3 regions of the Microbulbifer sp. ALW1 genome follow, and region 2 is predicted to be linked to each of the others. Evidence: predicted binding sites of a transcription regulator. Region 2 holds the regulator's gene; each other region holds the start of a gene.
What was found. The regulator FNR, encoded in region 2, switches genes on or off when oxygen is low (the NO sensors DNR and NnrR bind a similar motif). The targets are predictions, from matches to a motif close to TTGATNNNNATCAA.
Positions count from the first base shown of each region.

Region 1: a site for FNR is predicted at 859-872, ahead of GRX76_RS07665 (OmpW family protein). Genes of this name have one in related genera too.
Region 3: a site for FNR is predicted at 1,103-1,116, ahead of GRX76_RS06345 (GbsR/MarR family transcriptional regulator). Genes of this name have one in related genera too.

Region 1 is NZ_CP047569.1:1,886,844-1,889,111, reverse strand. It holds gene GRX76_RS07670 (TonB-dependent receptor) at 1-654, opposite strand, end outside; gene GRX76_RS07665 (OmpW family protein) at 925-1,707, shown strand; gene GRX76_RS07660 (helix-turn-helix domain-containing protein) at 1,931-2,268, shown strand, end outside.
Region 2 is NZ_CP047569.1:1,437,714-1,439,981, forward strand. It holds gene hemN (oxygen-independent coproporphyrinogen III oxidase) at 1-526, shown strand, start outside; gene fnr (fumarate/nitrate reduction transcriptional regulator Fnr) at 724-1,452, shown strand; gene GRX76_RS05905 (hemerythrin domain-containing protein) at 1,542-2,108, opposite strand.
Region 3 is NZ_CP047569.1:1,551,802-1,554,069, forward strand. It holds gene GRX76_RS06340 (cytochrome ubiquinol oxidase subunit I) at 1-409, opposite strand, end outside; gene GRX76_RS06345 (GbsR/MarR family transcriptional regulator) at 477-1,049, opposite strand; gene GRX76_RS06350 (DUF1853 family protein) at 1,197-2,138, opposite strand.

The DNA of each region.
Region 1 (2,268 bases), 450 kb from region 2:
CGGTGCGAAAATCGAGAAACGGCCGCCACCACCGACATCCTCCTCTTCACCCAGCGTCGCATCAAAGTGCACCGCTTTATCAAAGGGAAAGTCATCGACGAATATCAGATTATCCCGGGGGCCACGGCCGCGTACGCTGAAGCTCGCGAACTCACTGGCGGATGCCAGGCCCGGTAAACCGTCCAGCGAAAGGAGAGGATCTGCGCCGCCACCAACAGCACTGCGCAACGCTTCTCGATCGAGGTAGGTGCTGTTAGCGGCTAATGCTTCCGCCTGCTGTGCCCGCACCTCCACTTCTTCAAGTGCCTGCGCGCCAAGTTCGAGTTCGACCTTGACGTTTTTGCGCGTAACCACGCGGATACTTGGCTCATACAGGGAATTGAACCCACCTTTGGCTACGCTCACCGAGTAGAGGCCGGGGTCGAGCTGGTCAATGACGATGCGACCTTGTGCATCCGTCTGTACAGATCGCGTGGTATTGGTTTCCCGTTCCTCAAGGGTGATCTGCACGGATGAGAGCGGACGGTCGGTATACTGGTCCTTGACGATGAAGGTCAGTGCACCGGGCGCCTCTGCTGCGTGGGTTATAAGCGGAGTTCCCATCAACAGCGCCGAAAGAGTAAACCACGATACCTGTCTCAACTGCCTGCTCATATTGCTATTCCCTTTGTTATACCTTTTTCGTCCCGACAACAATCTACCGTTTTTATTTGGTGAAACGCTGGGAGGTTAGCAACGCAGATGTGACTAAAATGTCGCTGAGATGTGAAAGCACCATCAAAGCCCGGTTGTCTGCCGCCGGTTTAACGCAAAGGTAATACCGGTACCTTGCTATTTGGCACGTAAAGTCAGTTGTTTTTCACTTAAGTCAAAAATGGGTGTATTACACTTTTTATTCAACGGGTATATATGGAGTTACCTTGAATGAAACGGATATTAAAATTTTCACCCATCCTGGCACCGCTGGCATTGGCGTTTAGTAGTACTGTGTCGGCCAACCCCCTCGGCTTGACCGAGCCACAGGACTTTATTGTCCGTGTTGGCGGATACTACATTTCCCCCGGGGAAGACGAAGTTAGCTTTGTCGACGATTCCTTCCAATTTTTCGATGCGTTTCGCTCTACGGTTGATCCAGGTTCCGAGTGGGGCTGGTCTATCAACTTCGAGTGGCAACCTGTAGAGCACTGGGGTATCGAGCTTGGCTATATGAACGGCGACAACCATACCAGCAGTCACGCTGACAGGTTTTTTTCGCCGGATTTCGAAGATGTCGAATTTCGTGATGTAGCCATTTTTAGTGCCGATATCAGTACCGCAAGCCTTAAGTTCTATCCCCTGGATGAAACCTGCATGGTTCAGCCCTATATAGGCGGTGGAATTAGCTATACCGACTTCAGTGAACGCCGCCTTAGGCGTGTACTGCGAGACGACCTGGCTGAATTTGATCTTCGCGGCAATTTCGATATGGGACATTCTTGGGGCTATACCTGGCAAGCGGGTATGGATTTCAATTTCGGACGCGGTAGTGCCTGGCTGGTAAATGTGGCCGCGATTTACGCACAATCCGACACGGATATGAGGCTACAGATTTTTGATGATGTACCGCCGCCCCCGGATGTAGATCCCATTTTCGAGTCCTATTCCGGCGACTACAGCTATGATCCATGGATGTTCAACCTGTCAGTAGGGTACAAATTCTCCTTCTGACACTCTGAATTCGGCAGATTATATTGGGCGCTTCGGCGCCCTTTTTTTGGGGGATGGGAAATGCCGGCGGATTGAAGATGGCTGACGTACCGGCCAAACAGTGCAGACTCAGCACCGCGCAACTCCCGAAGAAACCGAAGTGTTGTACGCAGAAATCACTGACCTGCCGGCAACTTTTGATTAATCTTCCGCTTCAGCCAGGCAATCAGACCCATCCGCGCCCATGCTTCTGACCCAAGAGATCACCCTCCACCTGATCACCCTCGTGATTCTGTTCGGCATCGCTACCGGTATCACCCTTGCACTGCTGCTGTTTATGGCACCCTGGGGCAATCGACGTGCCAACCGTTGTCTGGGCACCCTGCTGGTAGTATTCAACCTGGTGGCGCTGGCGTATATCCCACGCCTTGAGGTGGAGGCGTTGCCGGATGCATTTCGCGCGGTATTTGCTCTGCAGCTGCTATTCGGCCCATTGCTCTACTTTTACTGCCGCCTGCTAACCGAGCCCGAATTTCGCTGGCACCCGCGCCACCTGTGGCACCTGATGCCGGCGCTGGTCTC
Region 2 (2,268 bases):
GTTTCTCGGTATGGACCATTTTTCCCGCCCGGAAGACCCCCTTGCCGCGGCCGCCGACGATGGACGCCTCGCGCGCAATTTCCAGGGCTATACATTGATGCCCGCTGACGCGCTGATCGGCCTTGGTGCCTCGGCCATCAGCTACAGTCGCGATGGCTACTGGCAAAACCACCACGGCCAGAAGGAGTATGCGACGGCCATTGCCGAGCGCGGCGAGGCCATCTGCCGGGGCTGGTCGCTCGATGATGACGACCGGGTGCGGCAGTGGCTGATCATGGAGTTGATGTGCCATCTCAGGGTGGAAAAGCGCGCGCTGGAGCTGCGCACAAACACGCCGTTCGGACAGTATTTTGCCGCGGATCTGGCCCGGTTACGCCCACTGATTGCGGACGGGCTGATACGCGAATCAGAGCAAGACCTGGTGGTCACTGAGCGCGGTCGCTGGTTCCTGCGCAATATTGCCGCCGCTTTTGACCGGCACTTGCACACCGGGGAATCCGCAGCTCAGTACTCCCGTGTGCTTTAATCGGTTGCTGGAGATACAATTCCAGGATGGACGGGGCGGGGAAGCGCCCCTGAATTGGGAATTTCTTTCGAAAGATGCCGCGAAAAAAGAAGTCGCGGAAAAAGTTGCAAACGAACGGGCGAACGATCGACCGAAAGACTTATCGACGAACAGTTCATCGACGAAATAGTCATCGAATAGTGAAAGTGGAAATGACGATGCCGAAATCCTCACCAGCGGTCAATTGCGGAAACTGCTCTGTCAGAAGGTTGTGTCTACCGGTGGGGCTGAGTGAGGAGGATATCCAGCGCCTGGAGCAGGTCTCGCGCAAGAAAAAAATCCTCAAAGCCGGCGACACCCTGTTTCGCGCCGGTGATCCCTTTTCCAATCTCTATGCCATTCGCTCGGGCAGCTTCAAGTCTGCGGTGATCGGCGCCGACGGTGACACCCAGGTGACCCATTTCGCATTACCCGGTGAATTGCTGGGGCTGGATGCGTACAGCAGTGGTTCCCACCCTGGCTATGCGGAGGCGCTGGAAGAAAGCAGTGTGTGCGTACTGCCATTTACTCAGCTCGAAAATCTGGCGCAGCAGGTGCCCGCACTGCAAAAGCAGATTTACAACATATTTTCCGAAGAACTGAAGCAGGACAACGACGTGTTGCTACTGCTTGGCAAACGCTCCGCGGAGAGTCGTCTAGCAGCGCTGCTGATTAATATCTCCAGCCGCTATGCGCGACGTGGCTACTCGGCCAGTGAATTCAAACTTTCCATGCAGCGTATGGATATCGCGAACTATCTGGGGCTGACCGCGGAAACCGTCAGTCGCCTGATGTCGCGCTTTCAAAAGCAGGGGCTCATCCTGGCACAGGGAAGGGCGATTACGATTTTGGATCTTATCGCCCTTAGTGAGCTTGCCGGGACTCACTGCAGTTACGAGAACGGATAAAGTAATTAACGGGTTTCCTTCAGTGAGAGGCGCACACCCGTTAGCCTCTCACTCTGTTCACTTTGTCGTCTGTCGTTTGCGACCTGTGTTCAGCTGGCGACGGCGGACTCCCTCTCCGCAAGATCCTGATAAATGGCCTGGTAAAGCTGCTTCACGCCCCGGTGAAAATGGCAGCTCTGCCTGTCTGCCAGCGCGACGGTCACTTCTTCCCAGTCGGTGTCGGTCAAGTATTGATTGACCAGCGGCAGCAGAATTTCGTTTTCTTTTTTCATGTGTGCACGCTGCAGGGCGATATATTCCTGCGCGGTGCCGAACAGTCGTTCCCGTTCCACTGCGGCATCATTGGCGACTGCGTAAAACAGCTGGTTCATTGTGCGGGTGGCTTCGGCGACGGCCTTGTGTTCCGATGTTATTTTTTCAACCAGGTCTCTAATGTCCACGGGCTTGCCCAGCAACTGTTCGAACACGAGGTCTTCCACCGGGTGGTGCCACTGGTCCGGATAGACAGAAAAGTAATCCAGCGCCTCCAGGATCATGCTCAGGGTTGCGGGATCCCGATCTTGCTTTCCCAGTTCGTGGAGCAAATGTTCAAACACATCCAGCAGGTTCTGCATCTGCTTGTGGTCATCGCAGAGTTGTCGGTAAATGCCGTTCATATCGCGCCTCCTTGACGGGCAGTGACAATCGATAATCCCATTGTTGTCTGCTGTCAGAGGGAGAGCTTGATCTGAATCAAGCCGCGACAATATCGTGTCGCGGCTTGCGTCGACAGCGCAAAGCGAGTGCTATCGAGGAGAGGTGAAGTGAAGCCTGGGG
Region 3 (2,268 bases), 110 kb from region 2:
TGCCGACGGCCACAATCAATGCGGACAGGGTGTGCATGCGGCTGGAAACCCGATTCATCCCGAACAGCATGATGCCGAGGAACGTGGCTTCGAGGAAAAACGCCGTGAGCACCTCATAGCCCAGCAGCGGACCGGCAATATTGCCCACCTTCTCCATAAAGCCCGGCCAGTTGGTGCCGAACTGGAATGACATGGTGAGCCCGCTCACCACGCCGAGCGCAAACGTCAGGGCAAATACTTTTACCCAGTAGCGGTAGGCTCGCATCCACACCGGGTTTCCGGTGCGATCAAAGCGCAATTTGAAAAAGAACAGAATCCAGCAGAGCGCAATCGTGATGGTGGGGAAGAGAATATGAAAGCTGATGTTGGCCGCGAACTGTATGCGCGACAGGATCAGTGTATCCAGCATGAGCACCTCGGTTAAAACGTGCCGCTCCGGAAGGAATATGCTGAAGCGGCCTACTTCCTGTTACAAACTATTTTTTTCCGGTCTTGGTTTCCTTTTTGATGGCACTGCCTGCCCTGGATTTGAGCTCCAGTAATTTGCTGAGGCCGGAGCCCAGTTTCATCAGCTTGAGCAGGTCTTTTTCATCCAGCTTGCTGAGTGTATTGGCAAACTGGTCGAGCATTTCCAGTAGGCTGTAGACCTCCTGGATTTTTTCCTGGGCTGCAGCTTCCTGTTCATCCCGGGGATCGTTCAGTAACAGCTGGCGCAGCAGGGTAAGGGAGGGGTCCAGCTCGCGCTTGCGGCGCTCTTCAAATACGGTGCGCGCCAGGTCCCAGATGGAGCCGGCAGCGGTGAAGTAGTCCTTGCGGTCACCGGGCTGGTGGTGCAATTCGATCAGGCGCCACGCCTGCAGCTCCTTCAGGCCCATGCTCACATTGCCGCGGCTGATCTTCAGCGCTTCTGCCAGCTGGTCGGCATTTACCGGTTCGTTGTGGATCGTCAGCAGGGCAAACATCTGGCCCACGGTACGGTTGAACCCCCAGCGGCTGCCCATCTCGCCGAAGTGCAGCACAAACGCCTGTGCCTGATTGGTGAGTTTCATTCTTTATGGTCTTTTCTTAACTTTCAGAAATTTCTGAAAATTGTAAATGCTATTTGACCGGTGTCAAGTATGGAGAGCTGTATGGGTGCTAGCGCTCGCTAGATGGGATTCAGGTGCGAGCCAGATGTTGGCCAGATAATGAGGCGTTCAGGCGCCGGATGGGGGCAAATGCGCTCCCTGGCAGGCACGACTATACCAGTCGTCGGGAACCAGAAAGCCGCGGCTCAATTCGCCACTGTGATCGCTGGCAGCAACACATATTGGCCCTCGGGCTTGTAGCAGGGTCCGGATTTCGTCGCTGTGGTCACCCATCGCCCCTGCGGTCAGGGCCTGCTCCGGGGTGCCCTGGCTAGAACCAAGTGGCGCCAGCCAGCAGGGCTTTGGCAACTGGTGCCAGTGCCACTGTGTTCCGGCAAAGGTGGTGAGGAAGGTTGTCAGATTCGCCCACCAGTAGTCGCCAGCGGAGGTCGCTGTTGCTTGAAGTTGCTGGCTAGCCGGGGGCAGGGTGTGAAACAAGCGACCGGGCATAAGGGTCCACTGTCGCTGGATATGAATGCCCTCTGCCTGCAACTGTGCATGAGCAGTCGGGTTGTGAATGATGGGCAGCTGGTGATCGCAGGTGTGGCTCAGCTTGATGTCCAGCCGATCCTTTAGTCCGGGTCCCACCCACAGGTCGCCCACCTGCAGGTAAAACTTTACCGCCAGCTCCCAGTGCTCAACCGTGTCGTCGGGCAGGTGGTGCACCACAAAATCCAGTTCGCCCATTGTTTTTCCCTGATTGCGCAGGGGGAGGTTGCGGGCGATCAGGGCGTAGTCCGGGTGATACTCGAAGGCGAAAGCAAACAGGTTTTCGAAGTAGATACCCAGCCGTCGGCTAGTGTTGGCTTCGATGGATTGCAGTAGAAGCGGGCGTAAATATTTCCGCGAGCCCGCCGTAGAAAAGTAATCGTGGAGGCGTTGGCGGCGAGATTCCGGTAACCAGGGGAGCGCAGCGTTTTGAGTGATGTCGGGGCTGCGGAGCGCCCACAGCAGGTTGTTCCAGTGGTCGGGCGTCGCCTGTGGCAAAGAAGGATTAGAGACTGCTTGCATGGCGCCAGTATAGGTAAATTTTTTCCCGCCGTTAACCGGTGTAAGGTGAGATTAGTCTCAGTACTGCATACTCCTGGTCAAATTCAGTTTACCTGTTTTCTTTTCACCTGTGTGCATCACGCCAATTTAC